DNA from 4 places in the Shewanella sp. BF02_Schw genome. Region 1 is predicted to be linked to each of the others. Evidence: predicted binding sites of a transcription regulator. Region 1 holds the regulator's gene; each other region holds the start of a gene.

The links. Region 1 encodes sigma-54, which starts transcription at its own class of promoters, with help from an activator protein. Its sites were predicted from a motif close to GTTGGCACGNNNNTNGNNT; they were not measured.
Region 2: a site for sigma-54 is predicted at 3,541-3,559, ahead of HNW13_RS17120 (TorF family putative porin). Genes of this name have one in related genera too.
Region 3: a site for sigma-54 is predicted at 5,771-5,789, ahead of flgB (flagellar basal body rod protein FlgB). Genes of this name have one in related genera too.
Region 4: a site for sigma-54 is predicted at 1,531-1,549, ahead of HNW13_RS03240 (DUF3192 domain-containing protein). Genes of this name have one in related genera too.

Annotation. Positions count from the first base shown of each region.
Region 1 covers NZ_JABKAW020000007.1:7,644-15,989, reverse strand. The annotation lists gene HNW13_RS19955 (ATP-binding cassette domain-containing protein) at 1-455, opposite strand, end outside; gene HNW13_RS19950 (calcium/sodium antiporter) at 644-1,606, shown strand; gene HNW13_RS19945 (KpsF/GutQ family sugar-phosphate isomerase) at 1,651-2,628, shown strand; gene kdsC (3-deoxy-manno-octulosonate-8-phosphatase KdsC) at 2,631-3,197, shown strand; gene lptC (LPS export ABC transporter periplasmic protein LptC) at 3,194-3,754, shown strand; gene lptA (lipopolysaccharide transport periplasmic protein LptA) at 3,741-4,322, shown strand; gene lptB (LPS export ABC transporter ATP-binding protein) at 4,319-5,050, shown strand; gene HNW13_RS19920 (RNA polymerase factor sigma-54) at 5,193-6,677, shown strand; gene hpf (ribosome hibernation promoting factor) at 6,703-6,990, shown strand; gene ptsN (PTS IIA-like nitrogen regulatory protein PtsN) at 6,993-7,436, shown strand; gene rapZ (RNase adapter RapZ) at 7,433-8,296, shown strand; gene HNW13_RS19900 (HPr family phosphocarrier protein) at 8,317-8,346, shown strand, end outside.
Region 2 covers NZ_JABKAW020000004.1:402,968-411,313, reverse strand. The annotation lists gene HNW13_RS17150 (GGDEF domain-containing protein) at 1-183, shown strand, start outside; gene HNW13_RS17145 (DUF3016 domain-containing protein) at 178-702, opposite strand; gene HNW13_RS17140 (DUF4240 domain-containing protein) at 924-1,433, opposite strand; gene HNW13_RS17135 (hypothetical protein) at 1,500-1,898, shown strand; gene HNW13_RS17130 (response regulator) at 2,021-2,818, shown strand; gene HNW13_RS17125 (HU family DNA-binding protein) at 2,974-3,246, shown strand; gene HNW13_RS17120 (TorF family putative porin) at 3,642-4,328, shown strand; gene HNW13_RS17115 (hypothetical protein) at 4,705-4,881, shown strand; gene HNW13_RS17110 (PDC sensor domain-containing protein) at 4,966-5,943, opposite strand; gene HNW13_RS17105 (flavohemoglobin expression-modulating QEGLA motif protein) at 6,178-7,530, shown strand; gene HNW13_RS17100 (HlyD family efflux transporter periplasmic adaptor subunit) at 7,670-8,346, shown strand, end outside.
Region 3 covers NZ_JABKAW020000001.1:583,608-591,953, reverse strand. The annotation lists gene HNW13_RS02805 (flagellar basal body P-ring protein FlgI) at 1-126, opposite strand, end outside; gene flgH (flagellar basal body L-ring protein FlgH) at 137-811, opposite strand; gene flgG (flagellar basal-body rod protein FlgG) at 821-1,609, opposite strand; gene flgF (flagellar basal-body rod protein FlgF) at 1,621-2,364, opposite strand; gene flgE (flagellar hook protein FlgE) at 2,653-4,050, opposite strand; gene flgD (flagellar hook assembly protein FlgD) at 4,111-4,896, opposite strand; gene flgC (flagellar basal body rod protein FlgC) at 4,920-5,336, opposite strand; gene flgB (flagellar basal body rod protein FlgB) at 5,339-5,737, opposite strand; gene HNW13_RS02765 (protein-glutamate O-methyltransferase CheR) at 5,874-6,707, opposite strand; gene HNW13_RS02760 (chemotaxis protein CheV) at 6,780-7,700, opposite strand; gene flgA (flagellar basal body P-ring formation chaperone FlgA) at 8,070-8,346, shown strand, end outside.
Region 4 covers NZ_JABKAW020000001.1:700,562-708,907, forward strand. The annotation lists gene HNW13_RS03225 (AAA domain-containing protein) at 1-203, opposite strand, end outside; gene HNW13_RS03230 (Zn-ribbon-containing protein) at 293-1,066, opposite strand; gene HNW13_RS03235 (hypothetical protein) at 1,067-1,432, opposite strand; gene HNW13_RS03240 (DUF3192 domain-containing protein) at 1,601-1,984, shown strand; gene HNW13_RS03245 (DUF2789 domain-containing protein) at 2,019-2,255, opposite strand; gene HNW13_RS03250 (GNAT family N-acetyltransferase) at 2,429-3,058, shown strand; gene HNW13_RS03255 (DUF962 domain-containing protein) at 3,127-3,435, shown strand; gene HNW13_RS03260 (IS66 family transposase) at 4,262-5,857, opposite strand; gene tnpB (IS66 family insertion sequence element accessory protein TnpB) at 5,941-6,288, opposite strand; gene HNW13_RS03270 (IS66 family insertion sequence element accessory protein TnpB) at 6,282-6,611, opposite strand; gene HNW13_RS03275 (secondary thiamine-phosphate synthase enzyme YjbQ) at 7,049-7,468, shown strand; gene uvrY (UvrY/SirA/GacA family response regulator transcription factor) at 7,719-8,346, shown strand, end outside.

The DNA.
Region 1 (8,346 bases):
CCACCAGATAACTCATTAGGCATCATATATGCGGCACCGCGAAGTCCGACAGCTTGAAGTTTCATCAATACAATGGTGCGAATAATCTCTTCAGGTAATCCAGAATGCTCTCTTAATGCAAACGCGACATTATCGAAAACATTAAGGTCAGTAAACATTGCACCACTTTGAAATAGCATACTCATGCGCTTACGCAATTCAAACAGATCTTTGCGTTTAAGCTTATGTATATCATGGCCATCGAATAAAACTTGCCCACTGTTGGGGGTTAACTGTCCGCCAATCAATTTTAATAGGGTGGTTTTACCGATACCGCTGGGACCCATGATAGCGGTTACTTTACCTTTGGGAATCGACAAAGAAATATCTTCATAAATCACATGTGAACCATGGCTAAACGCTAAATGGTTAACTTCGACCAAAGGTTTATTACTTGATTTGCTCATATCAGACATTGGCGTTGAGGAGATAACAGCCTTCCTTGCTTTAAGTTGAAGCGCAAATTGTACTGTAATTGTCGATTAAGCGACAACTATATCCATATCAACACGCTTCATTACCGGAGCAATTACTGTGCAATGCTTTCAATTTGATAAAAATCCAGCGAAAATAGTCGTTAATTAAATACTACTATCGGAATCACATGCTAGTTAATATCCTAATGTTAGTTGTTGGCCTTGCTGTTTTAGTTTGGAGTGCGGATAGATTTGTCTATGGAGCGGCGGCATTTGCCCGCAACTTAGGCTTACCTCCGATGTTAATTGGACTCACCATTGTTGCTATGGGTAGCTCTGCACCTGAAATGTTTGTTGCGGCCACCGCATCAATGGATGGCATGCGTGATACCGCCATTGGTAACGTATTGGGCTCAAACATTGCTAACATTACCTTAATTTTAGGATTAACAGCCTTACTAGGTGCCATTAGCTTAGATTCGAAGACCTTAAAACGCGAAATACCTATCATGCTTGCTGCTACGGTATTTGCCGGTTACACCTTGCATGATAATGTGTTGACACAAACAGAAGGTATCATGCTTATTGCATTACTTTTGTTGTTGATGGGATATTTCATTTGGCAAGCTACTCATGACAAAACCCCAGACAGCTTAGATGATAAACTTGAATCTGAGATCCCTAAAAATGTGCCAACCTTTCATGCTATCATTTGGCTGGTTGTCGGTATTATATTGCTCCCCCTATCAGCAAGTTGGATGGTCGATGGCGCTGTAGGTATTGCAACGTTTTATGGGTTGTCAGATCTGGTGATTGGCTTAACCATTATCGCAGTAGGAACCAGCCTACCAGAATTAGCGGCCTGTATTGCTGGAGTATTAAAAAAAGAACACGACCTTGTCATTGGTAACATTGTTGGGTCTAACTTGTTTAACATTCTTGCGGTACTGGCACTACCAGGATTGATCTCCCCTGGTGAAATAGATGCTTCAGCCAGTGGAAGAGACTTCTATATGGTATTAGGCACCAGTGCAGCATTAGCCGTTTTAGTATTATCCAGTGGCGCTAAGCAACAACTTACTCGCTGGCATGGCGCACTATTATTAATCACCTTTATTGCGTACCAAATTGTTGTCTTTCAGTCGCATTAGATTGGAGCATGAAGGTAAAGTATTAAGCTAACAGAGAGAGTCGTATGGTAAATCACACTCAATTTCGTCAATGGGGTCGTAAAGTCATTGATATAGAAAAAGCTGCCTTAGATAATTTATATCAATATGTAGACTCGGTTGAGTTTGACCAAGCATGTCAATTGATCATGCAGTGTAAAGGTAAAGTGATTGTCATGGGGATGGGCAAATCAGGTCATATTGGTAACAAAATATCCGCGACCTTTGCCAGTACCGGCACACCGGCATTTTTTGTTCACCCTGGTGAAGCCAGTCATGGTGATTTGGGCGCATTAGCCAAAAATGACATTGTACTCGCCATTTCCAACTCTGGTGAATCAAGCGAAATACTGACATTAATGCCTGTTATCCAACGTATGGGTGTACCAGTGATTGCGGTGACCGGTAAACCAGACTCTAATATGGCGCGTTTATCCAAAATCCATTTATGCATTCAAGTGCAAGAAGAAGCATGTCCATTAGGATTAGCACCCACTTCCAGCACCACTGCAACACTTGCTATGGGCGATGCATTAGCCATTGCTTTATTACAAGCAAAAGGTTTTACTCGTGATGACTTTGCCTTATCACACCCAGGTGGCTCTCTTGGAAGAAAATTACTTCTAAAAGTCGACGATGTCATGCATAAAGACGATGATTTACCGATCGTCAATGATGATATTTGTATTACTGAGGCACTTTATGAAATATCTAAAAAGGGCCTTGGCATGACGGCAGTAGTCGACCATGCCAATAAACTTGTGGGCATTTTTACCGATGGTGATTTACGCCGGGTTATCGATGCAGACGTGAATCTTCGAATCACTCCTATTGCCCAGGTTATGACCGAAAATTGTGTGACCTGCCCTGCGGGGATTTTAGCCGCACAAGCACTGCAAATCATGGATGAAAAGAGCATCAACGGACTGATTGTCGTTAATGAAAAACATCAACCGATCGGAGCATTAAACATGCTCGATATGGTTAAAGCTGGAGTCATTTAATCATGTCAGAATCAACCTCGTTTCACCAAGGATTTTACGGCCCTGTCAGCAATGATATTTGGCAACGAGCTCAAAAAATCAAACTGTTAATCTGTGATGTCGATGGAGTATTTTCAGATGGACGTATTTACCTCAGTAATGCAGGTGAAGAACTCAAAGCGTTCCACACTCGTGACGGTTATGGTGTGCGTTCTTTGCTTACCAGTGGTATCCATGTTGCCGTGATAACAGGACGTAAATCCAAGATTGTTGAAAACCGCATGACGGCATTAGGTGTAACACATATTTATCAAGGTATTGATAATAAATTTGAGCCTTTTGAGCAATTATTGTCGCTCTATAATGTGACTGCTGATGAAGTGGCTTACATTGGCGATGACATGGTAGACCTACCTGTAATGAAAGCCGTAGGACTAGCCGTTTGTGTCGGTGATGGTCATCCGTTTGTCAAACAACAGTGCCATATGACAACCACCCTCAATGGTGGCCACGGCGCACTGCGTGAACTCACCGATTTATTACTATTAAGCCAAGATAAATTTGCCAGTGCTCATGGTATGAGTATATGAGTAGAGTCACGCTAGGTATTATTGCTTTTTTTGGGCTTGCTTTTATATTGTACTGGCAAGCACAAGTAAAACGCAGTGAAATGGACGCGGTACAAATACGCGGTATTGAGCGCCCAGATTTTGTTGCAGATAACCTACGCACTACAGAATTCAACCAACTAGGTTTCGTCGAAAGTCGAGTCAGCGCCGAACACATGGAGCATTACGCCTCAAGTGACATCACTCACTTTACCAAACCTATTTACCTCATTTACCCTGAAAACGGTAAAGCACAATGGCAATTAAGTGCAGACCGTGGGCAATTGAATAAAAATACCAGCAAAGTCACATTAGAAAATAATGTTATTATTGATGCCATTGATATAGAAGAACCCCTGCAGTCACTGAGTACCCAAGCTATTACGGTGGATTTAACCACTATGATAGGATCCTCACAAGAGATGGTGTACATCAAAGGTAAAGGGTTTATTATTCAAGGTTTAGGCCTACATGCTGACTTGAATTCGCAAAAATTATCGCTACTAAGCCAGGTAGAAGGAACATATGAGCCACATTAATCGTCTCCACACTCGCGCCAATGTTATGTTATTAAGTAGCATACTTTGTATATTGAGTTTGCCTGCCATAGCGAAACAAGGGGATCTGAAACAAGAATTGAAAATCGCTTCAGTCAGTCAGTCTGCCGACATTAAGAATAATCAAATTGTTTTTAATGGTCCGGTAACGATTGTCCAAGGCACGATTAATATCAATGCAGATCAGTTACGGGCGTTTACCCCTGAAAACACCACCAGTAAGAGATTAATTGCTACTGGCACCCCGGCTACATTTTCACAAGAATTAGATGACGGTAAAATTGGTACCGCAAGTGCTAACGAAATTAGCTATGACCTTGCCACCACTACACTCACATTGACTGGCAACGCCAAATTGGATCAATCAGGTAGCCAGGTTACCGGTAATAAAATCAAGTACAACATCAGTGCTCAAGAGCTGATTGCCGAAAGTACTGGTACAGGGCAAGATCGGGTAATCACCATCATTCAACCAGAGAATTTCCAAGACGAGTCGGCGCCAAAGCAAAAACTCCCTGAAATTCCTGTTAACAAGCAGATCAAACCATGACCCAAATTACCTTAACCGCTGAAAATCTAGCTAAAAGCTATAAAGCTCGTCAAGTTGTTAAAGATGTGAGTTTAACGGTTAAAACAGGCCAAATTGTCGGTCTTTTAGGCCCCAATGGTGCAGGTAAAACCACCACCTTTTATATGGTTGTCGGCTTAGTAAAAAGCGATAAAGGCCGAATATTGATTGACGATGACGACCTTACTGCCGATCCAATGCATTTGCGCGCCCGCAAAGGTATAGGTTACTTACCACAAGAAGCCAGTATTTTCCGCAAGCTTACCGTTTACGACAACATAATGGCCGTACTGCAAACTCGCAAAGAGCTCAGCACAGACCAACGTATTGAACAGCTTGAGCATCTACTCGAAGAGTTCCACATTACTCACATACGCGACAGCCAAGGCATGTCGTTATCGGGTGGTGAACGTCGTCGTGTTGAAATTGCGCGCGCTTTAGCTGCTAATCCAAAATTTATTTTGCTTGATGAGCCCTTTGCTGGTGTTGATCCTATTTCGGTCATCGACATTAAAAAAATCATCCAACAACTTAAAAATCGCGGTTTAGGGGTATTAATTACCGACCATAACGTACGTGAAACGCTAGACGTTTGTGAGCGAGCCTATATCGTCAGCCAGGGTAATTTAATTGCCGAAGGCACACCTGATGAGATATTAAGTAATCAACAAGTTCGAGCTGTGTACTTAGGTGAACAATTCAAGCTATAGTTACTTTACTGGCCTTTTAGTCTAGCTAACTCATTTCATTGAACGATACCTAAACAACGTTAAATGTCATTGATGTTTATGGCAATCCATTACAGTTCGAGATTGTCATTTTTATGGAAAATCATCTAGGGATAAGCGGTAAATGAAAGCGTCACTCCAACTTAAAATGGGTCAACACTTAACCATGACCCCACAATTGCAGCAAGCCATTCGCTTACTGCAATTATCGTCATTGGAGCTACAGCAGGAAATCCAACAAGCATTAGATTCAAATCCATTGCTTGAAATAGAAGATGAGTTTTCTGAAGCAAAAAACTCCTTAAAAGAAAACCGCGACCAAGCGGATACCGACTTTAGTGACAACAGTATTGTTAATGTCGAAAAAGACACTTCCACCGTCGACATAGCAGAATCCATGACCAAAGAAACCATGGATGATTTAGCCATGGATACCACATGGGATGAAGTATACACAGCCTCACCTATGTCAGGTTCGGGCAGTGCAAGCATGCGCGATGACGACATGCCCTTTCAAGGTGAAACTACTGAAGGTTTGTACGAACACTTAGAATGGCAAAAAAATCTCACTCCATTTTCAGACACAGATCTCGCCATTGCCACCGCCATTATTGATGCCATTGATGAACGCGGTTATTTAACCCAAAGTACCGAAGATATTCTCGAAGCCATGGGTGATGAAAATGTGGAACTCGATGAGGTTGAAGCGGTATTAAAACGCGTTCAACACTTTGACCCTGTGGGTGTTGCAGCACGTGATTTAAGCGAATGCCTATTTATTCAATTAGCGCAATACTCTAACGACACACCCCATATCGATAATGCACGATTGTTAATCAAAGGCTATTTAGAGTTAATTGCTGGCCGTGATTTCAGATTATTGATGCGTAAAACAAAACTAAAAGAAAATGAGTTACGTGACGCAATCACTTTAATCCAGACACTCAATCCTCGTCCGGGCTTATTAATTACCCCCATGGATGATGAATACGTGATTCCCGATGTCACAGTATTAAAGAAAAATGGCCGTTGGGTAGTAGAGTTAAACCCAGACAACATGCCTAAAATTGGTGTTAATCAGCAATATGCAGCCATGGCTAGAGGCAGTAAAAACCCGTCGGATAGTCAATTTATTCGAGGCCATCTGCAAGAGGCTAAATGGTTTATTAAAAGTATTGAAAGCCGTAATGATACTTTACTTAAAGTGGCAAATTGCATTGTGCAATTTCAGCAAGGCTTTTTTGAATATGGCGAAGAAGCCATGAAGCCTATGGTGCTCAATGATATCGCTGAAGCTGTAGAAATGCATGAATCGACCATTTCACGAGTCACCACACAAAAATATATGCACACCCCTCGGGGCTTATTTGAACTAAAATACTTCTTCTCTAGCCATGTCAGTACTGACGATGGCGGGGAATGCTCATCAACGGCCATTCGTGCTTTTATCAAAAAGCTGGTTGCCGCAGAAAACCAGAAAAAACCACTGAGTGACAGTAAAATGGCTCAGCTTCTGGCAGAACAGGGCATAAACGTTGCTCGTCGTACGATAGCAAAATACCGTGAAGCAATGATGATCCCGCCCTCAAACCAACGTAAGAGTTTATAACCTACTAGGCAATGGAGGATTTTTTATGCAAATAAGTCTGACTGGGCGTCATGTCGAAATAACAGAATCTTTACGTGAATACATCCACAGTAAATTTTCAAAGCTTGAACGACACTTCGATCAGATCCATAATGTACACGTTGTGCTCAATGTAGAAAAATTACAACAAAAAGCAGAAGCCAAAATCAACATTAATGGCGCAGAAATTTTTGCAATGTCAGAAAGTACTGATATGTATGCTGCAATAGACGCCCTGATCGATAAACTCGACCGTCAGGTAATTAAACACAAAGAGAAGAATACAAAACACTAACGATGGAACTTTGTACCATTCTGCAGCCGGAATGCACTACCTGTGCCACACCGGGCAGTAAGAAAAAAGTACTGGAACTCATCAGCAATTTAGTCGCTGCCCAGTACCCAACCCTGTCTTCGCAAGAGGTTTTTGAAAGCCTGTTAGCGAGAGAGAAAATGGGTAGCACAGGTATAGGAAATGGCATTGCGATACCTCATGGTAGATTAACGACCATCGATCACCCTATCGCGATATTTATTAAATGTGAAGAAGCCATTGCCTTTGATGCAATCGATAAGCAACCCGTGGATCTTTTATTTGCTTTGTTAGTCCCTGCAGACCAGTGCCAACAACATTTAGGCACGTTATCGAGCATGGCCCAAAAGTTAAGCGATAAGCAAATATTGAAACAGCTTCGTAAAACTCACGACGCAACAGAACTTTATCAGGTTATTACTGCATGAAACTAGTTATAGTATCGGGACGTTCAGGCTCAGGGAAATCCGTTGCCCTGAGAGTATTAGAAGACCTAGGATATTATTGTGTTGATAATTTGCCTTTACCACTCATTGGCACATTATTAGCCCAGCTTAAAGGCAGTAATGATTTGGTTGCGATTAGCGTTGATGTTCGTAACATTGCAGAACAAGGTAAAGTGCTTCAAGACCAATTGGCACTACTTCAAAATGACACTGAAATTATCAGTTTCTTTTTAAATTCCAATGACAAAGTATTGCTTAAACGTTACAGCGAAACACGTCGATTACACCCGTTATCTAAAAATCATATTTCACTGCAAGAAGCGATAAAACTAGAAGGCCGTTTACTTGAGCCTATCGCAAAAATTGTTGATCACTATATCGACACTTCTGCGCTAAACATCTACGAATTAAGCGACCAAGTTAGGCAAATATTATTAGGCAGTGTTGATAAAGAGTTAGTGATTAACTTTGAATCTTTTGGCTTTAAACACGGCATGCCGACAGAAGCAGATTTTATGTTTGATGTACGCTTTTTACCCAACCCACATTGGGAAATAGAACTGCGTCCATTTACGGGTTTAGACGAGCCCGTACAAGAATTTTTAGGTCGTCAGCCATTAGTTAATAAATTTATTTGGCAAATTGAAAACCTATTTGAAACTTGGATGCCGCATTTAGAACGTAACAATCGCAGTTACCTTACCATCGCGATTGGTTGTACTGGTGGTCAGCACCGTTCGGTATATATTGCAGATCAATTAGCAAAACGATTTCGACAAGGCAGTAAACACACGGTTAATGCTCGCCACAGAGAATTAAATATCAGTGATACTAATAACTAAGTGAGCATAGGATCGCGTCAATGATCAAACTTGAACGCCAAGTGACCATT
Region 2 (8,346 bases), on a different contig from region 1:
CAGGGGCTGCAATTCCAATACCCTTTGGTTTCATTATCCATTGGGGTTTTACCACCATTGGTGACCCAACAAGCAACAGAGTATCAAATATCAACGTTAAGCGCCCAAGCCAAAAAGCAGGCAAAAATCGCTTCAAATGGATTTTACCTGCATGAAAAACAATCAACAATGCTTAACTTATAATTTGGGAGCTACCGTTTTTTGTAACCAATCATCAAATAAGTTGGTTTCATATTGAAACGGTTTGTTATTGAAATTACGCGTATTGTTCATAAAACTCATGTCGATAATTTTTTCATCTCCAGCAATAATGACTTTGTCACCTTCATTTACACTGTAGCTAAACGTCGCTCTGGGTGGATATAAATCTTTTACAATACGTAAATCACCTGGCGTAGCCCCAAATGTTGGTCGCATGTCTCCAGCTAAATCAAAGTTAGTCACTTGCATTTGCAAAGTCTGCCCTGGCTTAAGGATTTTTTCAGCCTGTTTATTGATGTTTTTGGTTAAGGTTTCAAATAAACGGTTTTCAAAGCGCGACTGAAGTTCATTTGAGGTTTTAATATCACGAAAATCTTTTGGATTTTGCCACTCAATTTTAACCAGCCCCACTTCGGTAACAGGGTTCGCTTCTGGCGCATCTTCGGCCATGGCAACTTGGCATACCAATACCGGAGCAAGTAGTAAATATTTTACGTTCATAATAGACCTCCAAAGGGGTTAAGACGCTTACAACACAACCGCTTCATACTGTAAGTTAAACAATCAATCCAGCACGTCATGTTTAACGTTTGTCTAAACTGTTGTGGTCATATTGCAATGCGGATAATCGTCATTAAATTGAATGTTAGCCATCTAGCCAGCATCATATGTAATAACTATAGACCTGTTAAGCTGAACCAACGCTTAACAGTTTCATCCCACTAAAAAGGAAATCGTGCGCTCAATAAAGGATAGGTTTGACGCATCACTTTTGGCTTGGTGCTGAATTTTTTACCCACTGGTGTATTCTGGCCTGATGGCATAAACGGTAACTCATCCCCATTACGGTCTTCGTAAATTTTACCTGCAATTAAATCGTAGTCTTCCACAAACGGGTAAGCATAATCATCCACTAACGGCCATTGTGCTAACTCACCCAAGCAGTCAGGATTAGCAATAACCTTGTCATACCATTGCTGACCTAACGACAGTAAAAAACATCTAAACTCAGCAAAGGCATAGTCAGAATCGCAACCGGTAATGATGTATGCAGCGCCCCAAACTGACCATAAATAACTACGGCGTAATTGCTGGCCTAACATTTTATCAAATGTCTTTAGCGCTTCATCATCCAAGAGTTGCAATTGTTCGCGTAAACGCAATTCAAGATCAGCAGAAGACTGCTCTGGTTGATCTCGTGTTACCAGCGCCCAAAAATGTGTTTCTGTCATCAAAATGTATCCATCGCTCTATTTTGTGAGATATTCTACCTCAAATTTTCCAGCTAGATGATCAATATGAACCAAAACACAGCCCCCCGAATGCCAATTAGAGTCATGCTTCTTATCTCACTGTATGTTGTACTCACTATTATTGCTATTTGGCGCGCAACAACATATCAAGCATATGATTTATTAACACTGGGAGTGATACCGGTATTCATTGGTTTAATCAGACGTGCTGCATGGACAAAAGTACTGCTGATCAGCTACGTAGGCTTACAAACTCTCGGACTTACAGCTATCACCACAACAGCAATCATTGCCTATCAAATCACCCCTGATGACGTAAAACTTGTGTTTCAAGGTTATGACATACCACTGATCCCACTGTGGTTGTTACTGTTGAGCGTGGTGGTATTTCAATGGTGGGTAGGACTGTCTAACGTGACGAGAGACTATCTCGTTAAAAAGTAAGCATAAGACACTATTACTCTGGTTTGACTGCCATCCTTAGGGCATTTTTAGTGTACAATTTGCTCATGCGCGCAACATTAAAACAACAAAATAATAATAAATATATCTGTGGAACGTGAATTATGACTAGTTTATCCCCAAGTGAATTATCCATCCTATTACTTGAGCCGTCAGAGACTCAACGTAAAATTATCATTACGCGTCTTCAGCAAGAAGGGGTGAGCAGCATTCAAACTGCCGCAACGATTGCGGAAGCCAAAACGATTATTCAACGCCATAAACCCGACTTAATCGCCAGTGCACTGCATTTTGTCGATGGTGAAGCCACAGAGCTACTGCAATACATCAAAAGTACCCCGGCATTAAATGATATTCAATTTATGCTGGTGTCCAGTGAGTGTCGCCGTGAACAGCTCGAAATCTTTAGGCAATCAGGTGTTGTCGCCATTTTGCCTAAGCCATTTAATGCTGAGCACTTAGCGACGGCACTTAATTCGACCATTGATTTACTCAGCCACGACGAGTTGGATTTAAGCCACTTTGACGTGCATAACATCAGGGTATTAGTGGTTGATGATAGCCGAATGGCGCGTAATGTGATTAAACGCACTATTGGTAACTTAGGGATGCAACTGATTACTGAAGCGGTTGACGGTGAGCAGGCTATCAACCTAATGAAAGAAAACATGTATGACTTAGTGATAACAGACTACAACATGCCTTCGGTGGATGGTCTTGCATTAACGCAATATATCCGTAATCACAGTCAACAATCACATATCCCCATTCTAATGGTATCGTCAGAAGCCAATGACACCCACCTAAGTAATGTATTTAGTGCTGGAGTTAACGCCTTATGTGATAAGCCTTTCGAACCACAGTTAGTAAAGAAAATTCTTTACCAACTGCTAGAAGAATAACCACAGAGCCAAAAAAGACATTATTTGTACTGATTTTGCTCTAAAACCATTACAGATACTGAATTTATGGGATAAAGTGCTTTTAAACCAGCATGGCTTGTGGCATGTTATTCATGTTTTAAAAAACACTTCTATGGAAAGCAGAGAATATCAATATGAACAAAAGTGAATTAATTGCAAAAATCGCTGAGAATGCGGAACTAACTAAAGCTGAAGCTGGCCGCGCACTAAAATCTTTCGAAGAAGCGGTAACTGAAGCCATGAAAAATGGTGATAAAATTTCTATTGTTGGTTTTGGTTCTTTTGAAACCACTCAACGTGCTGCTCGTACAGGCCGTAACCCACAAACTGGCAAAGAAATTCAAATCGCTGCAGCTACTGTGCCTAAGTTTAAAGCTGGTAAAACACTAAAAGATAGCGTTAATTAATTATTACGCTCAGTCTTTTTTTGATAGAAACCTCCTCTGTGGAGGTTTTTTATTGGTTATTTTTCAGCTTTGCTTAATCTGTTATCCAGATGCCTGAGTTACATGAACAATATAGATCACTTCAGAATCCCTTCTTTCGCACAGCAAAACGCTAATCGACTCAATATAAGCAAATACCTAAGCCCAAAGTATCATTGCACAATAAAAGTGCATTAGTGCATCATTTAGCGGCAACAAAGATGCAACAAAATGATCCAGTATTATATAACTCACTAATTTAAATAATAAAAAAATATTGGCATGCGATTCGCTAATTGATCTTCAGACAAACCAACATTGAGCTCATTTAATGACACATAAATGCCTCAGTGATAATAAAACTTTAAGGGATGAAGATGAAAAAATCACTATATCAAGCTATTGCATTATCAACAGGCTTATTACTAAGCGGCTCTGCCCTTGCTGAAGTCACTGGCAATATTGGCGCAACATCGAACTACTTATGGCGTGGCACCACGCAAACCAATAATGAAGCGGCCGTTCAAGGCGGCATTGACTATGCTCATGACTCTGGATTTTATGCTGGTACTTGGGTATCGAATGTCGATTTCGGTGATGAAACCAGCTACGAATTAGATCTTTATGGTGGTTATGGCGGTAACTTTACTGAAGACCTAACTTACGACATTAGCTATCTTTATTATGCTTACCCAGATGCTGGTGGCAGTATTGATTTTGGTGAAGTAGCCTTAGTACTTGGATGGAAATGGTTAGATGTGGGTTATTCTCAAGTGATCAACGCTGATTCTGATGTGTCAGGTGCAAGTGACGAAACAGATTGGAACTATATCCAAGCCAATGCCAGTTTCCCGTTAACAGAAAAGCTCAGCATTGCGTTCCACTACGGTTACTCACAAGGCGATGTCGTTGAAGATTTATTCGGCGACACCTATGCAGACTACAATGTCACATTAAGCGCTGAAACAGACCTAGGAACTGTCTCATTTATGGCCTCTGACACGGACTTACCAGACAATGATGCTAAAGTCGTTTTAGGCTACTCATATGGCTTTAGCCTATAACGAGTCAACCTATCGCATATGCGCTTTGCAGTATTGTTCATATCGACGCCACCTAGTTAAAGGTGGCGTTTTTTTATCTGTATTGAAAGCGGAGCATTATCTACGATCAGCACATCAGCACATCAGCACATCAGCACATCAGCACATCAGCACATCAGCACATCAGCACATCCAGAATAGTTGATCACAAGCATACTCTTCGCACAAGCTAGTTTGTTTTACTAGCAAGAAAAACATTTACTGCTAAGCTCAAAGAGAAAGGTAAAAATAGCTGTCCAACTGAGGAAAAATATTTTACTTCCCTATTTAGGTTTTTTTAGTTAGAAAATGCTCATTGAATTAATACCACGCTTTTATTCAACATGAGGGTTTTGTTATGGCTAATCTTAGTGAAAGAGTGCCTGATGACACAGAAATGGACGCGATGACAACGCCTAGAAACGTTAAATCCGCAGAAACATTACAACATAAACGCCAAGTAAAACGCAGGTTAGAAGATTTCCTCGAACAAGCACAATTACGTAAAGCGATTGGTGACGACGACTTTTTCTAAAAAATAGGGATAAACGCTAATGTCGTTTATCCCTGTCTATTTTAAGCGAGCGAACTTAAACACTATTAAGCGCTAATTAATCGCCTATTCACTCTTAGTTTGTACGCGCCTAGTGTGCTTACCGGCTTGTGTTTGTGTGAGTAGCAGCTCAGCTTTGGCACCTAAGTACACATATATCCCTAACCCAACCAATAGCCCAACGACCGCCAACATCATCAGAATGGCTGGTTCAATGTATTGCTTTTCTCCCAGCGACGCTTTAAACATGGTCAGCAAAGCTTCAATTGAAATCGCGATCAAAATGGTCGAAATAAACCGCGTAATCGTTCTTCGGGTCGAACTGTGGCGGAAGATATCTTTATGCATAAGCACTTCTTCTTCCAAAATGGTTTTACCCAAATCAAAAATAGCTAAAGCCAATGTAAGAAAAATGATAATACCAAAGGGCTGTAGCGGATCATGGGTCGCAGATATTTGGCTAAATAAGGTATAAATATCGCGGATCACGGTCCACATAAGTACACTCACCAACACAAACAGACACAGTACAATCGCAGCATAAATGCTTTTAAAAAACGGTGACATTTTACGCCGAGCACTGTCGCCCATCATAAACTCGATCAATCGTGTTAGGTTGACATCAATAACCACAATAACCACTTGCCCAGAGGCCGATTTAATCATTTGTGATGCCGACAAACACAGCCCACCACCGGAGTTAGATAAATAAGGTCGAGTGATATGAACGGTGTCGATGGCAGTCAATTGAGTAAAATAAGGTCGCTGACTTCGGTCAGCATGATGACCGCAAGCCATTAGCTTAACTTGCTGATTAATGACACTGATATTAGGGCAAATCTGCATCCCTTGCTGATCAAGTAAATAAATGAGTTCCACAAAGGGATAACTAATCGCCATATCTTCAAAAATTTTAGCTGAAATAGGCTGTTCGAATAGATTAATGTCTCCCACACCGATCAAAATCGATTCTAATAATTCGTGTACCAAGTGTTCATATTCATGGTAACGCTCAATCACACTTAAATAGCTCATCGCTGCCATAGGTTTTCCTTTTAATCAAGACTACTTTAGCTAAAGCAGTTTTAATGCCAAATAAATAATCTATAATTTTTATAGACTTAAATAATATGACTAAAGGGGGTTGCGATATAAACTGATTTGTCGCACCAAAACAGTGCTACATTTGAGGTATTTTTTCATTGCCGTTTTGCGATCAACATCTGCTAATATAAGTGCTAATACTGCTTACAACATTCTCAAGATTAGGAAAAGACAATGTCTGACTCTTTATTGCGTTATCAACAAGATATTCGTCGTTTTTCTGATGAATTAATTCGCATCCAAGCACCGATTAAAATTTTGGATTCGATAAAATGGCCAAGACAAGTTGAAGATGACTTTTTAGCCAAACAAAGCAAAGAATTACCCAACGTCAGTAATGATTTCTATCAATCGATTCCTTTATCATTTAACGCAGATCAGACCCAGACCGACCTTCAAGGGTTAAAAAATGCCGTTGAGCGAGGTTTAGGCAAACGCGATAAGCTAGGTAAAATTTTACTGGCTAACATTGACCAATATCGAATAGTAATAGACATGCTGCATAACCGCGGCAAGCCAATGTTTGGTAAACTCAGCCAAGAGCTATACGGCAGTGCGAGCGACAAATTACATGGCGATCGTCATACGGTACGCCAACTGGGCGATCGCTTAAGCCATATATTTTCGCTGCCAGCAGCGCGTCACATGAGTAGCCGTCATCCTAAAATAGTGACCGCCCCAGAAGCGGTAACTATTCTTAGCGAACGCTTAGTGAAGTATTTTCATAACGATGAAATTCACGTTAAATTGAGCGATGGTATTGTCTCTGATGCGGCAGTAGGTGGCGATACCGTTAAGCTCAATACCCGCGCCATGTTCAGCGAATCGGATCTCAATGTATATGAAGTGCACGAAGGCTGGGTGCATGTGGGCACCACACTTAATGGTCGGGCGCAACCACATGCAACTTGGCTCAGTGTTGGTTCACCACGAGTGACAGCGTCGCAGGAAGGCTTAGCAGTGTTGATGGAAATGCTGACATTAAGCTCAAATCCAGGCCGTGCTCGTCGAATTAGCGATCGAGTATCTGCTGTCGACATGGCAGAACAAGGTGCCGACTTTATTGAAGTCTATCGATACTTTAGAAACCTCAACCTGAGTTCAAAAGACAGTTATCGTGTTACTCAACGGGTGTTTCGTGGTGGCATGGTTGGTGGTGGCAGCTTTTTCACTAAAGATATCTCCTACGTACGCGGTTATGTTGAAAACATTAACTTTATTCGTAGCGCCATCAGCACAGGTTTACCAGAACTAATCCCAATGCTGTTTTTGGGTAAATTAGCCATCGAAGACATTCCTGTTCTGTATCAAGCTTACCAAGAAGGCATTATTGCTCACCCTAAATATTTACCCCCAATGTTTGAAGACATTAGCGGTCTGTATGCTTGGTTTGGTTTTGCGTCTGGTATCGGCAATATCGACTTAAAAGGGGTGCAACGTCATTTTGCACGCCAATTCAAAAATGTTGTCCCGACTTCTGCTGTCGACTTATTTGAAGATTCAGAATTTGATAACAACTTCGAATAAAGAGTAAACAAAGGAAACTCGCTAAGTGTGGCATAGGTCACACTTAGCTGGCTTTACAAGTGCAATCATCAAATAAGCTAATGCATTGTTACACGACAAGTTTGCTATAGTGTAATGACCACGATGGTTGAGACTTACTATGAAACACATTCTATTTTCAGCGTTATTTTCAACGTTATTCTCCAGCTTGATATTAATAAGTGGCTGCACCCCAGCCACCCCTTCACAAGCATTAGGTACCTTAGAGCGCGATCGAGTCATTCTTCGTTCAACCGCCGCAGAAATCATTACTGCACAACCCATTAAAAAAGGCATGCAAGTCAACGCCGGTGATTTATTAGTCCAATTTGATACCCAAAAACAAGCCGCGCGCTTAGCGGTAATGCAAGCCGAAGTGGTCAAAGCCCAAGCCTACTTACTAAAACTCACCAATGGCGAGCGCCCTGAAGATATCGCCAGTGCCAATTCGGCATTAAAAAGTGCTAACGCCGCCAAAATCGAAGCACAAAAGTCTTATCAACGCAGCGCGAGTTTATTAGCAAAAAATCTAGTCAGTGAAGCAGAGCGCGATCGTGCTTTAGCGCTTCGCGATCAAGCCAATGCAGAATATGATGCCGCCAACGATCGGCTTACAATATTGATCAAAGGCGTTCGCCAAGAAGATATTTTTCAAGCGCAAGCCACACTCGATGCAGCCAATGCCAACCTACGTTACGAGCAACAGGTTTACAGCGACTTAAGCATTCGTGCAACTCGCAACGGCAAGCTAGATAACTTGCCTTACAACGTAGGCGAGCGCGTCCAACTGAGTGCAAT
Region 3 (8,346 bases), on a different contig from region 1:
GTAACCGACTAACTGGTTACTCCGTACCCCTTGAATACTGGCGATATCTTTAATCCGTTCAGCATGTGCAGGCGCGGCTAGCATTAATATTGATGCAACAGCCGTTAAAATCAGGTTAATTTTCATGCATTACTCCTTAAAAAGGCCACCAGTCACTCATAAAGAATGAACTCAGCCAACCGACTTTTTGGGAGTCAGCAAACGTACCGGTACCGCTATACTGAATACGAGCGTTAGCCACTCGTGTCGAATCTATGGTGTTGTCGGGATTAATGTCTTCACTGCGGATCATGCCGGTGACACGAATAAACTCATCACCGTTGTTAATAGAAATCCATTTTTCACCGCGGATCACCAGGTTGCCGTTACTGAGCACCTGGATAATATTGGCCGAAATACTGCCATCTAAACTGTTAGATTGATCAGCATCAGACTCACGCTTGGTATTCATGCTGTCTGAATATCCCAAATCAATTGGCACGCCACTGATGGAAATATTTTTACCGCCGGCATAAACGGGCTGAACGCTTAAATCGGAGCCTTTTTTGATTTCGTTATTGGCGCTTTTTGACGCTTGAGTGGACTCTTTTAAGGTGACGGTAATAATGTCGCCAACGCGATGGGCACGAATATCGGAATACAAGCTTGATGCTTGGCTATCAAGATAAATAGATCCCGTTGGCGCCACTTGCGTAGGTACTGTATCTGGGTATACCGGCGCATAAAATGGATCATCAGCAATCGGTTTTTTGGCGGTTGAGCTACAGCCAACCAATAACACAACTGAGGCTAACGCAATGTATTTAATCATGTTAGCTCCTTAGAGATTCTGATTAATATAAGACAACATTTGATCAACGGCTGAGATAACTTTAGAGTTCATCTCGTAAATGCGTTGACCTTGAATAAGGTTGACCAATTCTTCTGTCACATTGACGTTAGAGGTTTCAAGTGCCCCTTGGCGAATAGAACCTAAACCGTCTTGTGACGCGGTGCCTTGAATAGGCGTACCGCTTGCACCTGTTTCGGTATACAAGTTTTGCCCTAGTGGGTCTAAACCTGCCGGATTAATAAAATCGGTCATGGTTAACTGGCCAATAACCTGGCTGGCGGCTGTACCTGGTGTTTGCACTGACACTTCACCCGATGACGATACCGTAATACTGGTGGAGTCATCTGGAATGGTAATAGGCGGTTGCACCACATAACCAGAACCCGGTGTTACGATTTGGCCGGTATCATCTAAGCTGAACTGGCCGTTACGCGTGTAGGCTGCGGTGCCATCTGGCATTTGCACTTCAAAAAAGCCCGAACCTTCAATCATTAAATCTAATGAGTTATCGGTAGTCAGCATGTTGCCTTGGGTAAACATTTTTTGGGTGGCAACCACTTTAGTACCCGCACCAATGTTTAAACCATTAGGTAACTTGCTGTTTTCTGAGCTAATACCACCGGCTTGATTTACCGTTTGATAGAGTAAATCTTCAAAAACTGCACGGCTTTTTTTAAATCCCACCGTGCTGGCGTTAGCCACGTTATTTGAAATAACGGCAATGTTAGTTTGCTGGGCGTCGACACCGGTTTTACTTATCCATAACGCTGGATGCATAATAATTACTCCTAACTAATTCTCATCAAGGAAGTGGACGCTCGATCAATCTCTTCAGCGTTCTTCATCATTTTGACTTGCATTTCGTATTGACGTTGAATATCAATCATGGCGACCATTTCATGTACTGAATTGACGTTACTGCCTTCAACCGCACCACGTTCAATTTCAACACCAGGGTCGTTCGGCGCATTGCCACCCGCAGTTAGACGGAACAAACCATCTTCACCACGCATTAGGTTTTCGTTGCCCGGATTAACTAATTTAATCCGCGCAACCTCTTCTATTACTTCAGCGGTAGCGCCTTGCGGGCGTACTGAAATAATACCGTTGGCCGAAATTTCTATTTTTTCAACTGGGATAGGCAACACAATTGGACCCGAAGCGCCCATTACCGGGCGATTACTGCTATTTAATAACAAGCCAGTACTGTCAATTTTTAAACTACCTGCACGGGTGTATCCTTCAGAACCATCTGCCGCTTGCACTGCAAGCCAGCCATCACCCTTAACCGCAATATCAAGGTCACGACCAGTGGTTTTAATAGGACCACCGTTAAAATTACTGCCTGGGCTTTCCATCATCGAAAATACCCGAGTAGGCAAGCCTTCACCAAATGCCTGCATTGAACGGGCTTGGACCATGTCAGCTTTAAATCCATCAGTATTGGCGTTAGCAAGATTGTTCGCACTCACTGCTAGGGCATTCATCCCCTGCTTTGCGCCACTCATGGCAATATAAAGAAATTTGTCCATTTTTTGCTCCGTCAAACTTTCTGCAAAAACACTATATACAAAGAATAAGCAAGCATCATGCCAATGAGATTTAGGTTGTGTTGTAAGGAGGTAACTACATGAATCGGTTAATCAATAAAATTAATGAATAACGCGTGAGTGTCAAAAAAGCATCTATCAACACTAGTGAGGTAATAACAAAGAGTAGCGAGGAGTAACAATAACAAGGATAAAGGCAAGGTGTTGCCGTAAACGGCAACACCTATTATCACGTAAACATAAATTAATAAGGTAAAGGTAAACGTAAACTTAGCGGATTTGTAATATGGTTTGGTTCAAAGTGTTGTTGACTTCAAGCGTACGCGAGTTAGCCTGGAAGTTACGCTGAGCCGAGATTAAATCAACCAGCTCAGTGGTTAAGTCAACGTTTGATTGCTCAAGCGCAGATGAACGAATACTACCAAATGTACCGCTGTTGGCTTCTCCGGCTAATGCTGGGCCCGAATCGATACTGGCTTTCCAAGACGTATTACCCACTTGAGTCATACCTTGCTCGTTAGCAAAACGCACTAATGCCACACGTGATAACGGAACCGTTGAGCCATTACTGTAACTGGCGGTAATTAAACCATCTGAACCAATACCTACATTGGTTAATCGGCCCACGGTAATACCATCTTGAGTCAATTCAGTCACTTCAAACGGAGAAGAATACTGAGTTGGGTTGTTGAATTTTATCGTCAGAGTCTGAGTACCATCAGCCCCAGGACCTAAAGCCGCAGCAGCACCAGTACCAAGAGCCTCTGTAGTGATAGTCGCAGGGTCACTGCCAATATAAGCACCTGCGGAATTAAAGGTAAGTACCGCACCAGACCATGTACCAGCGCCAGATGCTGCAGTACTAGGATTTGTAGCTGATGCGGTGCCAGCTACATCACTAGCACCACCACCAGCACCATCACCATCACTATCTGTATCATAAGTACCGGCTCCATTTACATCAACCGGTTCGCCATCTACAGCATAAAAAGCCACCCAATTACTTTCACCAGTAAATGAACCATTGGTCGGTTTAATGAAATAAGTGGTCATAATATGCGACTCACCTAATGAATCATAAATCGTCACTGAGGTGGAATTATTAAAGGTATCAGAATCAGCAGGATTAAAATTAGCTGGGTCTAATGCTGTTTCACTGACATTAAGATTCATCTGCAAACCAACATTTTCGGTTTTAACAGGACTCCCAGCAGTGTCTGGAATTTTAATCGGCTGAGTGGTGGTTAAACTCACCGAAGTTGAACCACCATCTTCATCCACCGGGAAACCTTGTAAAAAATTACCCGCTGAGTCGACCATATAATTGGCTGAGTCAACTTTAAACGCACCAGCACGGGTGTATGACTGATCTTGAGAGCCTAGTTCTGATGAGGTAACAAAGAAGCCACCACCACTGATCGCCATATCCAACGAGTTGCTGGTAAATTGTAAGCTACCTTGATGAAACTGCTGTGCAACCTGTGTGGTAGTTGCACCACCACCCACAGCGGTTTTACTGTTAGAAAAAATAGAATTGGCATATACGTCGGCAAATTCTGCTCGCGACTCTTTAAAACCAATAGTATTGACGTTAGCGATGTTATTCGCCGTTGTATTTAAGTCTTTTTGCGCGGCAGCAATACCACTCAGTGCAATGTTAAATGACATAGATCACCTCTCACAATTAATTCATTTATTAATACAGCCAATAATCTGTTATTGGGCGTACTATGTTTCAGATACTGCGAGTACGTCAGATAACTTAATTCCGCCTACTCCACGCAAATTCAAAATGGCTCCGGTCGCGACTGTGCCCAATGACACACTGGTAACATGAGCGTAAGTCGATACCGCTAAATCTTGTGACGTTCCATCAACTTTACCACTGGCCTTAATCGCGTAACTACCCGCTTTGGCAGGGTCGCCATTTTTATCTAAGCCATCCCAAGTCACATCAATATTGCCGCCTTTACTGCCGTCAACATTAAAGCTCTTAATAAGCTGGCCCGACTCATCCTCAACCCTAACCGTAATCGATTCGATTGCAGATGGTGTACTAATAACCCCCTTAATCTCAGAGCTTTCAGTCGAAATAGCACCGGTATCAGATGGAATAAGTACTTTACGACCCACCAGGCCTGAAGCTTGTAACGCCTGGCTAGAACTCATCACAGTATTAAGGTTAAGGATTTCATCATTAAGATTTGAAATACCATCGACTGTAGAAAACGATGCCATTTGAGCAATCATTTGATCATTATCAACCGGTTTAAAAGGATCTTGCATCGACAACTGTTGACTGAGTAAAGCAAAAAAATCTTCTTGCTTTAACATCTGATCTTTTGATTCAGGAATAGCACTCTCTTCAGGCAAACGAATGCCGTCAAGAAAAGGATTACCAGTCGTAGTGCTAGTTGTATTTGTCTGTACTGAACTTTTCGTAGTAGCGCTAGTATTAGATGCACTACTGGATTGTTGCGGTAAAGACTGACTGTAAGAATTAATGAGGCTCATTGTTACCTCCTTGAGTCATCATACTATTTACCCATCCTTAACGTCTGTTGCAACATAGATTTAGTCGCATCAGCCACCTGAACGTTCATTTGATAAGAGCGTGATGCAGAAATCATATCGGCCATTTCTTCCATCACATTGACATTAGGTTTGTAGATAAAACCATCACCATCTGCCATAGGATGGTCTGGCGAGTATTCTTTTAATAATGGTTTGTTACTTTCAACAATGCCTTTTACGCTAACACCAGGCGAACTGTTTTGCTGGCTATTGGCTTTTAGCATTTCGGCTTCAAAAACAGGATGACGCGCGCGATAGGTTTTATCGACACTGCTAGACACAGAATCAGCATTGGCAATATTACTGGCGGTGGTATTCAAACGCACTGACTGCGCAGACATACCTGAACCAGAAACATTAAAAATATTAAATAAACTCATAATTAATCACCTCGCAATGCTTTACGCATGCCACTAAATTTTCCCTCAAGAAAGCCTAATGACATTTGATATTCGAGCGCATTTTGCATAAATGCTGCTTGCTCTTTCTGCGTATCGACAGTATTACCATCGCCAGTATCAGCTTGATTTGGCATACGATATTGAACATGCTGTTGACTTAACGCCGTTAAATCAAAATGTTTCTCTGTGGTTTGGCTCATACTCAAGCCTTTCTGATGCGAGCTTGCCGCTTGCATAGCAGAAGCAAAATTGACATCTTGAGCTTTATAATGAGGAGTATTGGCATTGGCGATATTACTTGAAATCACTTCTGCTCTTTGAGCTCGAATGCCCAAAGAGTATTGGTGAACACCTAATGCATTATCGAAATTAATCGCCATAAAATTGCCTCCATCAGCTAACTGGTAGAAATAAAGCAAAGGTTATGCCAACAATTTAATTTATGAGGGAATAAAAGATAAAAACAAACATGCCGACGAATGCCGGCATGATAAATAGATTAAGCTATTATATTATCTAGGTTTTCTTTTGATAATAAATTCCAGGATTACAGCGAACCATATTAAATTCTTCGGTTAATCCCGCAAGAGATTCTGACGCACCCAAAAATAAAATACCTTTAGGATTAAGTGCGGCAGCAAATTGCCGCAAAATTTTAGCCTTTGCCTCAGGAGCAAAGTAAATCAACACATTGCGGCAAAAAATAATATCGTATTTACCTAATAGGCTATAACTTTCAAGTAGATTATGGGCTCTAAAGTTAACTAATCGCTTCACATTATCTTTAACTTTCATGTTACCCGAAGGTAAAGCATCAAAAAACTGACGTTTACGTTCTTCAGACAAACCACGAGCAAGTGCTAAACCATCATATTCAGCATTTTTACAACGATCTAGCATAGAAGGTGATAAATCTGTTGCCTGAATTGTCGCGCCTCCTGGTAAAGCACCAGGTTTACGTTGTTGATATTCCAACACCGTCATGGCCAACGAATAAGGTTCTTGACCTGAAGAGCATGCCGCCGACCAAATTTTTAATGGTCTGCCAAGCTTACTGTATTCAGGCAGTAGAGTATTGTGCAGTAATTCAAATGGATAACGGTCTCGAAACCATAACGTTTCATTGGTGGTCATCGCATCTATCACTTCAGCGCGCAGTTGCCGTTCTATCGGTTTCATCGACTTTTTAACTACCTCAGACAAAGAAGGCAAATTATGCTTCCCCATCAAAGGCGCTAAACGACTGCGGACTAAATATTGTTTGTTCTCACCTAACACAATACCGCTATGCTGTTCTAAAAACAGCCTAAATTGATTGTACTCTGCTTCAGCAAGTGATTTATCTGTCACATTATCTTCCTAATAGGTAAGCCTATGAACTCAACCTCCAATATTTTGCAATATTTTGCAATAATAAAAGGTTTATAAACTTAAATGTTTGTTAACCGCTGCGGCTAACTCATCGGGGTTAAACTTAGCAATAAAGTCGTTAGCCCCTACTTTTTGTACCATCGCTTGGTTAAATACACCACTTAATGATGTGTGCAATACTACTTTGATATTCTTTAATTTTGGATCATTACGAATTTCAGCCGTTAAGGTATAACCATCCATTTCAGGCATTTCAATATCAGAAATGATTAACGGAATTTCAACTGAAACATCATCCATTTCTGCGGCAATACTTTTCAGTTTTTCCAGCGCCTCTCTACCATCTTTAGCGGTATCGATTTGCAGATTTAATGACTCTAACGAACGAATAATTTGTTTACGTGCTACAGCAGAATCATCAATAACCATAATATGATAATGCTGTTCTCTATCAATAGTTAATGCTTCATTGAGCTCTTTACTGATAGAAGTCTTAACCGGTGAAATTTCATCAAGAATTTTTTCAACATCTAGAATCTCAACCAACTCACCTTCAATCTCTGTCACCGCAGTTAAATAAGAAGAACGGCCAGAACCTTGCGGTGGAGGCATAATGGCTTCCCAATTCATGTTGATAATACGTTCAACTGAACTGACTAAAAAGCCTTGAATACTTCGGTTATATTCAGAAATGATAATAAAGCAATTTTCTGTTGATGTCAGTGGGCGTCCACCCGTTGCGGCACTTAAATCGATAACGGAAATGGTTGAGCCACGAATATGAGCAACACCTTTAACAAAACGGTTTAATTTAGGCAACGTAGTCAGTGGTGGGCATTGCAAAACCTCTTTCACTTTAAACACGTTAATGCCAAACCGTTGACGGCCGCTAAGCCTAAACAATAGCAGCTCGAGTCTGTTTTGCCCGACAAGTTGGGTACGTTTATTTACTGAATCTAAAATGCTCGACATAACAAGGCCTTGTAGTTAACTGTCACCCAAAAGGATAAAAATTGTTCTTTGAAATTATAGTAAACCTTGGTTTAGCATAATACGGTTAGTACATATTTTACTGATGGTCACTCAATTTGAGTGTAAACCATCACCAATCTAACAAATACATCTCAATTTAATGAATCAAAAAGTGGGCATGCAACTTGCTTTAATTTTGTATAAATTAGCTCGCACTGTGAACTGACACTTTTTTGACGAAGGGATAATGTTATTCTTATGTCCCCTAGCCCATTTATTTTAGCTTATTGTGTATGCAGAGATTACTCGCATATTTTTCGTTTTTCAAAGTATAGGTGCATTCTGGCAAAACAAGCTAGTATCTTCATTATGAAAGTATTTTTTTTATGTTTTTTGTGTTCAATAGCATTTTCTTTGCCTGCAATTGCTAGCGAAGAAATTATCACACCTTCACTATCGACCATTTATGCGTTAGCTAAAGAGGCGGTAGCCAAAAAAATTGATGCTGACTCAAAAGCTAAAGTGCAAATAACCCCACAAAACCTTGAGGGCAGAATCAGTCCACCAGCCTGTTACCCACCGATTAATGTCGAACTTGCCAGTGAACGGGCTATTAGTCGAAATAACATGGTAAAACTCAGTTGTA
Region 4 (8,346 bases), on a different contig from region 1:
GTTTTGAGCTCACCTTTTATAGTCACTTTACCGACAAATAGAAATCGTGCGTACAGCAGTATTCTTTCCCTTTGGTACATTGCCACTCGCTTAAGCATTGGCTCAGCAAATTCTTGCGGGATAGGCAAACGAGGTAAAAAACCTGTACCTAGTTCATCTTGCCCTTCAAGAATGAGACGATCTTCTTGTTTAAACTTGTTCACATTCCAAAGATTGATGGAGGCGCTATCTTCCTTATAACAATCTTTGTAGTAGGATATAATCTGCTGATAACTCAATGGCACAATTCCATTTATTGATGATCCCAAGACAAATTAGACACAATACGGCAAGGCTCGCAGCGAAAATGAAACATGTCTAAAAGTGGCTCATCTAGCTTCCAATCTTTAGATCCACAGCGTGGGCAGGGGCGAGCTAGCTCTGCTTGCAATGATTCGCCGCCCACACGGTATAAGTAATAATAGGTGGGGATATTAGTTAAATATTCTATCCGGCCACGTAAATCCCAACCGCGTCTAAATAGGTCACTGTCCGCTCGAGTGATCTCATCCAAAGCTGCAAACTCAGCTTTTGTGGCTGCGGCCATTTGCAGTTCATCGCATGCTTGCCATTCTGTTTGCCATTTTATGATGCGTTTGTGATCGCCATTAAAAGTAGCAGGCAGCTGATAAAGAGGTATTGGTAACAGGTTATCGCCATTACGCAGTGGCGAACACATATGCACATAACTGGTATACAGCAGTTGCCATGAAGGCGTGTCGGTATTGCTGGCTTCGGAGTTTATGTCTTGGCCGATGAATTTCTCTCTAGGGGCCAATAGTTTCGCTGCAGTTAGGCCTGCTAAGGCCACTTTTACCCATGGGCTACTGTGGCGGTTAGCTAAGCTGGTTTTTTCAGGTAACAGCAAACGAACTCTAAATTCACCGTCATTAAAGGCGACCGCAAATTCACGTCCTAAAATTTGTCCATTAGCTCGTAAGGCTTCAAGAAAAGCGTTAATGGCTTTCTCTACCGTATCAATTGTCGTATCGGCAAAACATTCAAAGCGTAGTTCGGTGACAAACATCTACTGCTCAGCCTTATTATTGATTATGTAGCTTTGAGTCATATTATTTTGTAATTGGTTTTCTAACTCAGTAACTCGTTGGGTTAGCTGACTAATGTGTTGTTGTAGGGTCATAACCTGTTGAATCACTTGAGTAAGATCGGGTTGATCATGTGATGGGACATCGGCTATTGATGGAATGTCTGCTAATTCCGGTAAATGTTGCCACTCAGATTTAGGCAGCGCCTTAAATTGTTGTAAACCTTGGATAAGGGTAGGCATCGGAATGCTATTGCCTAAACGGCTTTTTATCAGCGCCAAGCTGGGCGTATGCCCATTGTTAGCAATTGATTTTGCTGCGGCAAGTACTTGTTCAATTGGACTCATTGTTGGTTTAATTCCTTAATTCCATAATTCCATATAGTGAGATTAACTAATTTCTTGTTGAGTTAAAACATAAAGCTATATAAATCAGTATATTATTTTATGGCACGATTTTGGCTTAAAGGATCTGTAAATACAATGCGGATTTTATTTTAACAAAAAGGATGCAACATGAAATTAAAACTTATCGCAGCGGCATTAATTGGCGCAACATCACTAGGATTAAGTGGTTGTGTTATTAGTGTCGGAGACCATGAATCGGGTAAAAGTGCTGATTATTGGCAAGTGCAACAAGATAAAAATCGTGATCTGTTGAGCAAATTGTCTATGGGAATGAGCAGTGATCAAGTCACAACCTTAATGGGAACGGCTGATTTTAGTGAAGCTTATACCAAGTCGGCTCAAAATAATGCAGAGCAATCCATCAAAGTGTTGTTTTATCGTACCCAATGGGCAGAAGGCGATGGTAAAACAACCAAAGATGAATGCACGCCAATTGTGTTCAAAGATGACGTTTTAGTGGGCTGGGGTGATACCGCCTACAGACAGCACTAATTGCCGAGTGAGGTTATCCGACATTAAGTGTTAATTACAATTTAGCTCGCATCATCACGTCCAATTGGTCAATCACTTCTGACCATTGGGCGTCTTGTAATAATGCCTCTTTTAAAAATGCTTTTTGACCTGAATTCCAGCAATCGGCATCAGTAATTAATGTGTGTTTATCCAGTTTGTTTTGGATAACAAAGTCGTCGATTCCCTCTTGATCGTGAGGCAAACCTAATTGCTTAAATAAGTGACTTAAATCATTTGATGTAGTGTCCATTTGGCGCATTCCTTATGATGGTTAGATAAACAATTTTAGTATCCGTCTTGATGAGATAAATTGCAAACAACTGACACTCACAACCGCTAACAGGTAAAATGGGTAAACAAAACTTGTACAATGTTTCAAACTTGTTAAGTTAACTTTAGCGAGTTAACCAACAAGGAATAATAATGGACAATAACACCTTGGAAACTTTACGTGCAGTCTATTTGACGGCAGAAGACTTACGAGTCGCAGCTTCTATTCTTTATAATGCTTATCATGATGATCCCTATTTTATCGAGGTACTTGGGCAAGATGACAATCAACAATACGAACAGAAACTTCGAGCGGCGATTCGTGAAGAGTTAAATGAACTGTGGCAACAAGAACAACCTTTAATTGGCCTATTTGACGGTGACCGTTTAATTGGGGTTGCCTGTGTGATTACGCAACAAGTACCTTTGGGTGAGGGGCGTTATTGGCATTGGCGTTTTAAAATGATGTTGGGTACAGGATGGAAATCAACTCAAGGGTTAATGCAAAAAGAGACCTGCATTTTAGAACATCTTCCTTCGCAAAAATGCGGGGTTTTGCAATTTATTGCCTTATCCCCCAATGAGCAGCAAAAAGGTTATGGTGCCAAGTTAATTCAAGCGGTATTGAGTTGGTGTGATGAGCAACCTGGGCTTGATGGCATTGGGGTATTTGTGAGTAACTCTTCGCACCATCAAGCATTCGTGAAACAAGAATTTGTCAGCATTGCCACTGTGAGTATTGGCAATATTGAAGGTGAAATATTGTTTTACAGTAAGGCATAGTGTCTAAAATGAAATAATCTAATACTAACAGAGCATACCATTAGCGAGTTGTTAATAAGGAGTGAGTAATGGAACCTAAGCGTTATTCTTCATTTGCAGAGTTTTACCCATTTTATCTGTCGCAACATCAAGATCCCGTTTGTCGAAGACTGCATTACATTGGCAGTAGCATTATTGTTGTGATTATTATTAACACTCTGATTAACCAACATTGGTGGCAGCTATTGTGGTTGCCGGTAGTCGGTTATGGTTTTGCATGGTTAGGGCATTTTATATTTGAAAAAAATCGCCCCGCAACATTCACTTATCCGCTATACAGTTTATGGGCAGATTGGGTCATGTTTGGTCAAATGATAAAGCGTTTATGGCGCAAATAACCCTGGAAGTATTAACTTGCTCACGCTTTTGTAAGCAATATCCTACAAGTGTGTAAGGGATCTTATCTAAAGTTGTCAGTGTTTAACGTTATAAATTATTGTTAATCTTTTAAAATCAGGCAATTACATTTTTCTAACGATTTACTGACATGTGAGATGTGTATTTAAATGGAGTAGAGTGACTTTTCTCGGCGTTTATTTTGGCTAGAATGTAGTTATCGAAAGCGGGTCATCAGTTGGTTTTCTTAGGATGAGAAATAAGACTAATGATGCTTAAGAATATTAGGGATGATACTAGGACACGCTCACGGATTTGAGCATAAGCTCGGCAAATGGATAGCCGAATCAAGGATGGGTGAAGACAGTAAATAGTCGACACAAGGAAAAAAAGGATAGGGCTGCAGGATGCAGCTGGGATAATTCAACGGATTGAATAGATTTACCGCTCAGCCAACGGATAGGCTGTTCAACGGAATGAAACTCATGCGTTTGTTTGTGTTACACAAATAGACAAGGAAATGAGAACAGGGAAAAGGACTGCAGGAAGCATGTTTACATGGATGGTGCAGGGAGCAAATTTCAGCCGGATTGCTGACAAAAGTGTTAACGGGCACAACCTTATAACTTAAGGTTGTGCCTTTTTGTTTTCTGGCGGAAATTATCCAGCATTAGAATAATGTATTGGTTACGATGATGTATGCTTCGTTACCCTTAAAGCACAGTGCTTAAAGTTATGCAGATGCCAATTTATGATCATTTTTCTGTTTAGTTAGCATTAATGGCTAATTTATATATATAGACCGTTTAAATGTAAGCGTCCGGCGAACTACGCCTTGTCTAGTTTAACCTCCCAGGGTAAAAGGCTGTTGAGATCGCATTTAGGGTAGGATAATTGTTCTAAGCAGTGTTCGATGTAATCAAACGGGGTGAGTCCATTCGCTTTAGCCGTTTCTATGATGCTGTACAAAATTGCACTCGCCTCAGCGCCACGATGATTGTGATTGAATAGCCAGTTTTTACGCCCTATCACAAAGGGTTTTACTGCCCGCTCTGCGCGATTATTGTCGATATTGAGTCGGCTGTCTTCTGTATAACGGCTCAACGCTGACCATTGATTGAGGCTGTAATGGATGGCTTTGCCTAGTGGGCTTTCTTTTGACACTTGCTGCACTGATTTATCCAGCCATTGCTTAAATAACGCCAATTGGGCACATGAATGGGTGCGCCTAAAATACAATCGCTCTTCCAGGCTCAGTGCTTGTATTTGGGTTTCAATACGGTACAGCTTGGCTATCATGCTCAATGCCATATCCGCTTTACTGACTTTGCCTGCTTTGGGTTTGCCTTGTGCTATTAGCGCTTCTTTGAACTTGCGCCTAGCATGAGCCCAACAACCTACAAGCTTATTACTTGCCTGCTGATACGCTGCGTAGCCATCGACTTGTAAATAACCATTAAATACCGTTTGCTCGGTGGCAAGAAAACGGCTCACGCAGGTGCCCGCGCGGCTACCGTCTTGGTAGTCGTACAGTACGATATTGCGCAAACCTTGATATCGAGGCTCAGTGCTTGGTTTATCCGCGCCAGCGCAATACACCCACATGTAGGATTTCACCCGCTCATCGTTAATCACTTTAAGCGTGGTCTCATCGGCGTGGATGACATCTTGTCTTAATAAATGGTGGTGGAGTAAATCATATAAGGGCTTGAACAGCGCTGCAGATTTCATCATCCAATCTGCCATGGTTTGCCTGCTTAAGGCGATACCGTGTTGTTTGAACAGTGTTTCTTGCCGATAAAGGGGTAATGCGTACTGATATTTACTGGTAATGAGTTGGCTTAGTAAGCTTGGTGTCGCCACACTTTTAGGGATAGGGCTAGCTGGCACGGGCGCTTGCTTGATATTGGCCTGGGTTCCTTTGGTTTCACAATGCTTGCAGCTGTATTTTAATCTAACGTGCTCAATCACACTGATTTGCGCCGGAATAAACTTCAGCTTCTCACTACTGTCCTGGCCCATTAACGCCAGCTCATGACCACAGCACTCACACTGCTTATCTTCATCACTGATGTCATGGATAATCACTTCACGTGGCAGGTCTTTAGGCAGTAATTTACGCTTGGCGCGCTGTTTAGGTGACACAGGCGCGTCAGCATCTGCTGTTAATTCAACAGGCTCATCAACCGTCACTTCTGCTTCGTTAAACAACTCACCTTGATAGTCATGGCTTTCACTGCTGGCGCCGAAACGTTGTTGCTGGGCTAAGCGAAATTGTTCAAGCAAACGCTGCACAGAGTGTTTAAGTTCGGCGATTTCAGCGTCTTTCAACTCGATAACATTATCTTTAGCCGCCAGCGTCTCAAGCAATAATTGCTTAAGTAAATCAACGTCATTGGGTAAGTTATCAGGGCTTAATTTCATGGTGTTATTATATCAAACATCACCCGAAACAAGGATAATACAATGATCTAATTATCGAAAACAGCCTTCGCAATGGCGATCAATTAACTGTAACTCAAGCCGTTCACATGCTGATGCCCCAGTACATCAAAGCCAGATAACAGCCAATGAAACTGTTGCTCAGATAAACTCAGGCACTCATCCATACTTTTCGTCGGCCACTTAAACTTATCCTGCTCGAGGCGTTTGTACCACAGTGCAAAGCCGGTGTTATCCCAGTAGAGGATTTTTAATTTATCACGGCCTTTATTACAAAAGACAAACACACTGCCGTCGCTGGCCTGTAAGGATAATTGCTGCTCAACGATAACAGCTAAGCCATTTATCGATTTACGAAAATCCACCGGTGCACGGTGCAGATAAACACACGGAAGCTCACGAAACATCAACATGCTTGTAGGCCTTTTATAATCTCCAGCAGGTATCGTGCAGGCAAGGTGCTGGGGAAAGTCCATAAACCGGTTTGATGCTGAAAATGGATAGCCTGCCCTGAAGCGGAAGGTTGAGCTTGGGTTGTCATCGCTGTCGGCGATGTCACGGTAGCCTTAACAAACGGCGCTATCTGTTGGGTGCCCGTTTTAGCCATGTCCGCTTTGCGGGCGTAAAACCCACTAAGACTAAGCTTGTGCACACGACAAAAATTTGAAATCGTTAAGCCGCTAGCGGATTGCTGTTGTATCAAAGCAGCCCAATCTTGATGTGAACGTTTAGCCATGTTAACTCCTGATGTCATTATCAGTCGTTAAGATAAAGGCTCGATGAGCGCAGTTGAAGACGTACTTGCCCGGACGCTTACGTTTAAATCTTTGCAAACCTAGCCTTTATTATCTACATTTCATAATCAATCCAAAAGTATACAAAAATAAATTTCCCTATATTATTGTTTGTAAAGTAATAATTGTTAAATCTAATGATGTTCTTTCGGATATTCTTTTAGATGTTCTTATATTGCTAAGGATGTAACTACTCTATGAACAGTGAAATTGATATTAATCGGTTAATTGTTCGGTAAATAGTGAGTAAATTGTGTGACAATAGCCTCATTTTTTTCAGTCTTAACACTGCTCTGATGTATGCTTTGTATTTCGTTCTGCATGTTGTTGCTTAATGGTTTATTCATCTGTGCGTGTCGCTTGAAGAGGGATTTATTTGATGTGGTTACAACGAGAGATGACACTTAACTCTAAAAGACGAGGATTTCATTTAATTACTGATGAAGTGATAGCACGGCTGCCAGAGCTAGGAGGTATCAATGTTGGCTTATTGCATGTGTTTATTCAGCATACTTCAGCATCGCTGGCGATAAACGAAAATGCTGACCCTACTGTTCGTGGCGATTTGGAACGGCATTTTAATGTACTCGCACCAGAAGGTGCGCCATACTTCCAGCATACTTATGAAGGTGCCGATGATATGCCTGCGCATATCAAGTCGACCCTGATTGGGGCTAGTCAGTCAATTCCGATTACCCATGGGCGTTTGAACTTGGGTATTTGGCAAGGTTTATATTTATGTGAGCATCGGGACCATGCTTCGGCGCGCACAATTATTGTCACCTTGCAGGGTGAATGATTTAAAAAGGTTAAATTGCAATACTAAGGTAACAAAATTGCCTATTTTACATTCATTTCTCACGTTAATAATTGACTTTGCTTGTGTCAGTAAATGTAAAGATGCTAAATTCAAGCAGATAAATGAGATGTGTAAAATATGCAATGTTACCGGTGTTTTTTTACGATAAGATTTTACATATAAATGTTTTATATATAAAAACGGCCCTAAAATTCAAAAATGAATTACGCATAATAATAGGTGGGTTTAAGTGATATCTGTATATTTGGTTGACGACCATGAACTCGTGAGAACGGGTATTCGTCGCATTTTGGAAGATGAACGCGGTATTAAAGTCATCGGTGAAGCACCTGATGGAGAAACAGCCGTACAGTGGTCTCGACAAAATGAAGCGGATGTCATTTTAATGGACATGAATATGCCTGGTATGGGGGGATTAGAAGCCACCCGTAAGATTTTACGCTATCAGCCAGACGCTAAAATTATTGTGTTAACCGTACAAACAGAAGACCCTTTTCCGACCAAAGTGATGCAGGCTGGTGCTTCTGGCTACTTGACTAAAGGTTCCACATCGCCAGAAGTATTGCGTGCCATTACTCAAGTGGCTCGTGGTCAACGTTATTTGTCGCCAGAAATTGCGCAACAGATGGCGCTAAGCCAATTTAACCACTCTGACGAGAATCCATTTAGCAGTTTGTCTGAGCGAGAATTGCAAATTATGATGATGATAACCAATGGTGAAAAGGTTAATGATATTTCTGAAAAATTAAATTTAAGCCCTAAAACTGTCAATAGCTATCGTTATCGACTATTTGCCAAACTGGGGATCGGCGGTGACGTTGAGTTGACCCGTTTAGCTATCCGTTACAAAATGCTCG